DNA from 2 places in the Vibrio orientalis CIP 102891 genome. Region 2 is predicted to be linked to the other one. Evidence: predicted binding sites of a transcription regulator. Region 2 holds the regulator's gene; the other holds the start of a gene.
The links. Region 2 encodes PurR, which represses purine synthesis genes. Its sites were predicted from a motif close to TNANGNAAACGTTTNCNTNA; they were not measured.

Region 1 (4,046 bases), on a different contig from region 2:
GACGTAGAGAAGCGATCTGCTCAACCGGTTGGTGAGTAGGGCCATCTTCGCCAAGACCGATAGAGTCGTGCGTGTAAACCTGAATGTTCTGAACTTTCATCAGTGCAGCCATACGCATTGCGTTACGAGCGTACTCCATGAACATTAGGAAAGTTGCACCGTATGGTACGAAACCACCGTGTAGTGCAATACCGTTCATGATTGCTGTCATACCGAATTCACGTACACCGTAATGGATGTAGTTACCCGATGCATCTTCAGCTGACACTGACTTAGAACCAGACCACATGGTTAGGTTAGAAGGTGCTAGGTCAGCAGAACCGCCTAGGAATTCAGGTAGCATCGCACCGAACGCTTCTAGTGCGTTTTGAGACGCTTTACGTGATGCAATGTTTGCTGGGTTCGCTTGAAGGTCAGCAATGATTGCGCTTGCTTTCTCTTCCCACTGTGCTGGTAGTTCACCGTTTAGACGACGCTTAAGTTCTGCCGCTTCTGCAGGGTAAGCTGCCGCGTATGCGTCAAACTTAGCATTCCACGCTGCTTCTTTTGCTGCGCCAGCTTCTTTTGCATCCCACTGTGCATATACATCAGCAGGAATTTCAAATGGACCGTGTTCCCAACCAAGTTGCTTACGAGTCGCTGCAATTTCTTCAGCGCCTAGTGGAGCACCGTGACAGTCGTGTGAACCAGACTTATTAGGTGAACCAAAACCGATGATAGTTTTAGTACAGATAAGCGTTGGGCGAGGATCTGCTTGCGCCGCGATAATTGCTGCATTAATTGCTTCAGAATCGTGACCGTCTACTGCAGGGATTACGTGCCAACCGTAAGCTTCAAAACGCTTAGGTGTGTCATCCGAGAACCAACCTTCAACTTCACCATCGATAGAGATACCGTTGTCATCCCAGAAAGCGATTAGCTTGCCAAGGCCTAATGTACCCGCTAGAGAACATGCTTCGTGAGAGATACCTTCCATCAGACAGCCATCACCCATAAATGCATAAGTGAAGTGGTCTACGATGTCATGACCTTCTTTATTGAACTGCGCAGCTAGAGTCTTCTCAGCTAACGCCATACCTACAGCGTTAGTGATACCCTGACCTAGAGGACCTGTTGTTGTTTCAACACCTGGTGCATAGCCGTACTCAGGGTGACCTGGAGTTTTAGAGTGAAGCTGACGGAAGTTTTTCAGATCGTCAATCGATAGCTCGTAACCTGCCAAATGCAGTAGAGAGTAAATCAGCATTGAACCATGGCCGTTAGACAAAACAAAACGGTCGCGGTCAGCCCACTCTGGGTTAGCTGGGTTGTGGTTTAGGTGAGAGCGCCAAAGAACTTCAGCGATGTCAGCCATACCCATAGGTGCACCTGGGTGACCAGAGTTAGCTTGTTGTACACCATCCATACTTAGAGCACGGATTGCGTTGGCGAGATGTTGACGAGAAGACATGTCAGCTCCTGAATGCATTAAGCGAATCAAATAAGTGTGTGAATAATAATTCTCTCAAAGCACTTGTGGCACTGCAAACGTTTTCCAAGCCAAAAGTTCACAATTTTCTGAGATTTCATTCCCTTTACCACCAAGTTATCTATATTTAAGCTCAGCCAAGCAAACGTTTAGTTATGATTTATTAGAAAAAAGAGCTTGTAATTCGAGCATTCAAAATTAGAATAGACGTCTAGATGTAGATACACCTACAGTTTTTAATATTATTTAATAGTGATGAGTTAATTAAACTGGTCACTCTCAATCGATAAAGTGGAGCTCACATGGCTAAGCACCTGTTCACTTCTGAGTCAGTATCAGAAGGCCATCCAGATAAAATTGCAGACCAAATTTCTGATGCAGTACTTGATGCGATTCTAGAACAAGACCCAAAGGCACGTGTTGCGTGTGAAACTTACGTAAAAACCGGCATGGTAATGGTTGGTGGTGAAGTCACAACGTCAGCATGGGTTGATATCGAAGAGATCACTCGTGAGACGGTACGTGAAATTGGTTACGTTCACTCTGACATGGGCTTTGATGCTAATTCTTGTGCAGTTCTAAACACTATCGGTAAGCAGTCTCCTGACATCAACCAAGGCGTTGACAAAGCAGACCCTAAAGATCAGGGTGCTGGCGACCAAGGCATCATGTTTGGTTACGCAACTAACGAAACTGAAATTCTAATGCCTGCACCAATTACTTACTCACACCGTCTTGTTGAAAAGCAAGCTGAAGTGCGTAAAAGCGGCAAGTTAGATTTCCTTCGTCCAGATGCTAAATCTCAGGTAACTTTCCAGTACGACCAAGGTAAGATTGTTGGTATCGATGCGGTTGTTCTTTCAACTCAGCACTGTGATTCAATCTCTACTCCAGATCTACGTGAAGCAGTAATGGAAGAGATCATCAAACCAGTACTGCCTTCAGAGTGGATTAACAAAGAGACTAACTTCTTCATCAACCCAACTGGCCGTTTCGTAATCGGTGGTCCAATGGGTGACTGTGGTCTTACAGGCCGTAAAATCATCGTAGATACCTACGGCGGCGCAGCTCGTCACGGCGGCGGCGCTTTCTCTGGTAAAGATCCATCAAAAGTAGACCGCTCTGCTGCATACGCAGCACGTTACGTAGCGAAAAACATCGTAGCAGCTGGTATGGCTGACCGTTGTGAAATCCAACTTTCTTACGCAATCGGTGTAGCTGATCCAACGTCTATCATGGTTGAAACGTTTGGTACTGAAAAAGTATCTCACGACATCATCGTAGAAGCTGTTCGCCAGAACTTCGACCTACGCCCATACGGTCTACAAGAAATGCTCAACCTGCTTCAGCCTATCTATAAGAAGACGGCAGCATACGGTCACTTCGGCCGCGAAGAGTTCCCATGGGAAGCAACAGACAAAGCAGCAATTCTTGCAGAGTTTGCTGGTCTTAAGTAATTAGAATTTAAGAAATAATAGAATTTAAGAGGGCTTTTGGGTAACCAAAGGCCCTTTTTCTTTAGGGATAAATTTATGGCGTAAAGTTGTATTTTTTTGCCATGGGGTCAATAGTTAAAAATATGTTAACGAGCAATTTCAGCGATTGAAACCTCGTTAGCGTTAACTGATGCGCCGCTTACATCCCAGACGTCGCCAAGCCGGGCATCGAGTTTCCAACGCTAAATTTGCCAACGAATTTAGTCTACGTAGAGAATCGATCAAGGAGGATGTATGCCTCGTACGGTGAATCCAGACGACTTTAAAGATAAACAGAAAGAAGTCCCAGACTCGGAATACGCTCGCACGATTCCGTGTAATCAACTCAGTATTTCAGCACCATTCCACTGGCTGTCTCTTGGCCTGCATGACTTTGTCAGAATGCCCTTAATCAGTGCCTTCTATGGGTTATGCTTTATGGCAGCAGCAATCGGTATTGTGCTCCTCGTTCAATGGCAAGGCACTCACCTTGTGGTGATGCCAAGTCTAGTGGTCTATATGCTCATTGGGCCTTTCCTTGCTTTGGGCTTATATGATGCTGCTTGGGAACGAGAAAAAGGCCATAGCGCTAGCTTGCTCCACTCAATGAAAGCCATTAGCCGCAACTCCACCTCCCAGTGGGCGTTTGCTGTGCTGTTAGCGGTGTGTATGATTTTCTGGATGCGTATTGCCGCGCTACTTCACGCCCTCTACCCTTCAGTACAAGGGGCGCCACTGACAGAATTTATGCCTTTCCTCGTCATAGGTTCATTGGTTGGCTTCGTCCTTGCCTGCGTGGTGTTTAGTATTTCGGCTTTCTCTATTCCAGCGATGATGGAACGCCGCGTCGATATGATGACTGCCGTGTTCACCAGCTTTAACGCGGTTAAGTCCAACATCCCTGCAATGATTGTTTGGGCTGCATTGATTTGTGGCGGTATTTTGGTTGGCTTTGCCACTTACGGTATTGGCATGCTATTTACTATGCCAATTCTTGGTTATGGTACTTGGCACGCTTACCACGAAACCATCAAGAAGAAACATCACCCTTAACAAGCTAAGCCATTTCGATCTATGATGCGCCCCAGCCATTTGAGCTGGGG
Region 2 (4,046 bases):
AAAGCAAGCAGTAAATTTCAACAAAGAAAAAAAAGTCAGCGTAATTGCTGACTTTTTATAAAGGAATAGAAATTGTGTGGTCGATTAATGACTTAATTGGCTGAGCAATTCTTCACGTCGGCTGTGAGGGATTACAGACCAATGTGTGCCGTGAATCGCGCCCTCTAAAGCCCAAAGCAACTCAACGTTAACTTCTGAAGAGTGCGAAGATTGAATGGCTTTAAATGCGTTTACAGAACCGGTTTCCTCTAGGTTCTCAACGCTATCAATCCCGGCTTTCTTTAGCATTCGTTCGGTTGCTAGCCTTAAGTTAGGCAGATCTTTTAGGCGATTAGGTTTCGCTTTTGCTTGCTTTGTCTTTTCGCTGTTAGCTGCCCTTAGAGCAGCTTGGCCAATCTCAAGCGTATTTTCCTGATTCTCAAACCAATCATCGCTGAGGGCGAAGTACTTGGTTACGACAGGGAAGCCACGTTTTTTATAAACGTAAGGTTCTAAGCTAAGAGATTTAAACTGCTTTGCAAGTACGTCATCTGCCCGAACGTGCAACTTATCATTGACGACTAATGCAAACATAGTGTCGTCGGCAAAAATACCGAAGCCACCAAACATTGAGCGAGACTTGATTAGGCCTAACGGCTCAAATAGTCGCATTGAGTCTTTTAGTATTGGTTTATCCATGCTGTGTATTCTCGGTGTATATGTATACGCCACCAATTCAGGTCCGAGAGAGTAGCAAATTTTGCAGGCATATTGTCAATCAGGTGTCATACGATTGCTAGTAATTACAATCTGACGAGTATGCATATTTACCATCGGCAACCCCGCTACCAAACAATTAACTTGTTGAAGGCCGGAGGCTTTGCGTCCCATCCTTTCGAAATGGTTTGCCCTGTTCGTGGCATAATCGAACAATAATAAGCATAAATGGATTTTGGGCTGAGAATCACGTCTCTATAGGATAAATGTGATCTTGCTTCAATAAATAGGCTCAGTTGATACACTTAGTCAATATAGTTCTATTGACTAAGTGTTTGTCAAATAAGTTATTTCTTAATGTTCTGTACGGTATTTCGTTCAACAATTTCTGGATGCATTTCAAAGATACGCTTCTCGTGCTCTTTGTCTTTTATGCGCTCTAGTAGAATCTCAAAGGCGTTTTTGCCCACGCGACGTTTTGGTTGGTGAACGGTAGTCAGCGGCGGCGAGAAATACTCTGCAAGTTCAATGTTGTCGTAACCGATAACGGACATATCTTCAGGGATGCGAATACCTTTCTGCTGAAGACGGCTCATTAAGCCAAGTGCCATGGTATCGTTGAAACAGAAGATTGCGCTTGGCTTGTTATCCATTGCTGCGATTTGGTCTGCTGCGAGTACCGCAGTATCACACTCGAAGTTACCTTCTAGAATCCAATCTTCGTTAACTGGAAGGCTTGCTTCGTTCATCGCGCGCTTAAAGCCACGGATACGCTCCTGACACGCTGCTTTTTCAAAGTGTCCACTTAGGCAGGCAATATCGGTGTGACCATGCTCAATCAGGTATTTAGTCGCTAAATAGCCACCTTCTTCTGAGTTGTCGATGATCTTATCTGCTTGAGAGCTCTCAGGACCCCAATCCATAACCACTTTTGGAATATCTTTGTGGCGATCTAGCATCTCGCTCAGTTCTTCCGTTAAGTCAGAACACATGACAAGAATGCCGTCTACACGCTTTTCAGCCAGCATACGAATATAGTCGCGTTGCTTTTCGTAGATACCACCTGTGTTACACAAGATCAGCGTGTAGCCTTGACGGTAACAATAGCTTTCAACACCATCGATAACTTCTGAGAAGAAAAGGTTTGTTGACTGAGTCACCAGCATACCGATCGTACGCGTGGTATTACACTTCAGGCTACGTGCAACAGCACTAGGTGCGTAGTTTAGTTCTGTCACTGCTTCCATTACTTTTTCTTGAGTAGCTTCAGCAACAAAGCGCGTTTTATTAATTACATGTGACACAGTTGTCGTTGATACACCAGCAAGGCGAGCAACGTCTTTAATAGTGGCCATAAGGTTCTGTCCTGTCGATGACTGCCGCGGAATTATATTCAGTTTAGAATACCGAGACAGAAAGTATCAGAAACACAAAAACCGCTCTATTTAGCGGTTTGTATTTGATTCGTTTGTTTTTATCGTTTGCGGTCACAATTTTAGACCGCAAAACTCTTAAGAGCAAACAAAAAACGCTAAAGCAACCTGCCGGAGGTCACAATGTTGTCTTTATTCGCCTAGCAGATAGCTACAGTCTAAAGCTAAGAAGGCAACAGCAAATGCGCTGATGGCAGAGTAGAAACCGAACTCATCAAATTTCTGGCATTTGTCAGAAAATTGCGGCATCCAGCTAAGCAGGTGCTGACGAATGAACTGCTCTTGGGTTGCAAAAGCTTCTTCAATCTTAGTTTCGTCCTCTGCTTCATTTGAACGAATGATCAAGTTACCCAAGAAATCGAGCTCAATCGCAATGTGATCTGCTGGTTCGTTGAGGTTTTTATCCACCGCAACGCCATGCTTAGCCATCACTTCCTCCATCTCTTTAGCTGGAGTATCGTTGAGCAGGCCTGACTTGCCGATATACATCGATGCGTATGGTAGTGCCGAGTCTTTATCTGACTTTAAGAAAAGATCACAAAAATCAGCCGCTAGCTCAAGTTGCGCATCTTCACGATCCATAAGACGGTTTAGTGCATCAGTAATACGGTCAATTGACGGCTTGAGTTGCTCATTTTCCCCCAGTCCTGTTAGAAAAGAGCGAATTTCAGGTGAATGATATTGTGCAACGTTCTCTTCTGTTAACTCTTTAGCAAAAAGGCTAGACAACCACCAGTAGATTTCGGCACGTTTTTCATTGAATGCTTTGATTTCTTGCATTAGGTGTTACTCCCCAAATAATTACCGACATTGTAACCAATAAAAATGAACAGCGGTAATTACTTATGTGACAAGATAAATGTGATTATTGGCAGATATTAATGGCTAGAGAAGTTTTGTCTTGAATCAATAAAAAATGATCTTTCTAGCTTTTAAAGTGATAAATACTAGAAATGTTACTATTTATGAATAGAATATTAGATAGAGCAAATCCCAATGTAAAATAAGTGGTGTAGATGAGTTATCACGTACTAGTTGTAGAAGATGACGCAGTTACTCGTAGTAAGCTAGTTGGCTACTTTCAAAATGAAGGTTACAACGTCAGCGAAGCAGAAAGCGGCGAGCAGATGCGCAACATGCTACAAAGTAATGCGATTGATTTAGTGATGTTAGACATTAACCTACCTGGTGAAGATGGATTAATGCTGACTCGCGAACTTCGCAGTCAATCAGACATTGGAATTATCCTGGTAACAGGACGCACGGATAGCATTGATAAGATTGTCGGTCTAGAAATGGGCGCTGATGATTATGTCACCAAACCTTTTGAACTGCGCGAGCTATTGGTTCGAGTTAAAAACTTACTGTGGCGAATTGCGGCTGCACGTAACCTTGCTGGCAATGTCGATAGCGACAAAGCGAATGAAAATATGGTTCGCTTCGGTGATTGGACGTTTGACGTTCAACGTCGCGCTTTGAGCCGTAACGGTGAGCCAGTTAAGCTAACCAAAGCTGAGTATGAGTTGCTTGTTGCACTTTCCTCGTACCCGAACCAAGTATTAAGCCGTGAGCGTATTCTAAACATGATTAGTCATCGTGTTGATGCGCCAAACGATCGTACGATTGATGTGCTCATTCGTCGTATGCGTGCAAAGATGGAGTTCGACCCTAAGAATCCGCAAATCTTTGTTACGGTGCACGGTGAAGGCTATATGTTCGCCGGTGACTAACGAGATCCAAATATAAAAATACCGAGGCATGCCTCGGTATTTTTTTTATCTGTTAAAGCGCACTGTCGGCTGCATTGAGACTTTGTTCTTCATAGTCTGACGCCCAGTCGCGCAATGATTGCCATATACGGCCCAACGTTTCATGCCAGTAGCGCTCAGTTTGCTCAAGGTACTTGCCTTTTGGTGT

Region 1: the regulator PurR is predicted to act here: its motif matches at 1,520-1,539, upstream of metK (methionine adenosyltransferase).

What each region holds. Positions count from the first base shown of each region.
Region 1 covers NZ_ACZV01000002.1:44,974-49,019, reverse strand. Annotated here, with positions in the region: gene tkt (transketolase) at 1-1,450, opposite strand, end outside; gene metK (methionine adenosyltransferase) at 1,771-2,925, shown strand; gene VIA_RS01100 (DUF2189 domain-containing protein) at 3,199-3,996, shown strand.
Region 2 covers NZ_ACZV01000005.1:450,469-454,514, forward strand. Annotated here, with positions in the region: gene VIA_RS12600 (TfoX/Sxy family DNA transformation protein) at 85-678, opposite strand; cyclic di-GMP riboswitch class I at 812-899, opposite strand; gene purR (HTH-type transcriptional repressor PurR) at 1,044-2,051, opposite strand; gene torD (molecular chaperone TorD) at 2,262-2,909, opposite strand; gene torR (two-component system response regulator TorR) at 3,146-3,859, shown strand; gene elyC (envelope biogenesis factor ElyC) at 3,912-4,046, opposite strand, start outside.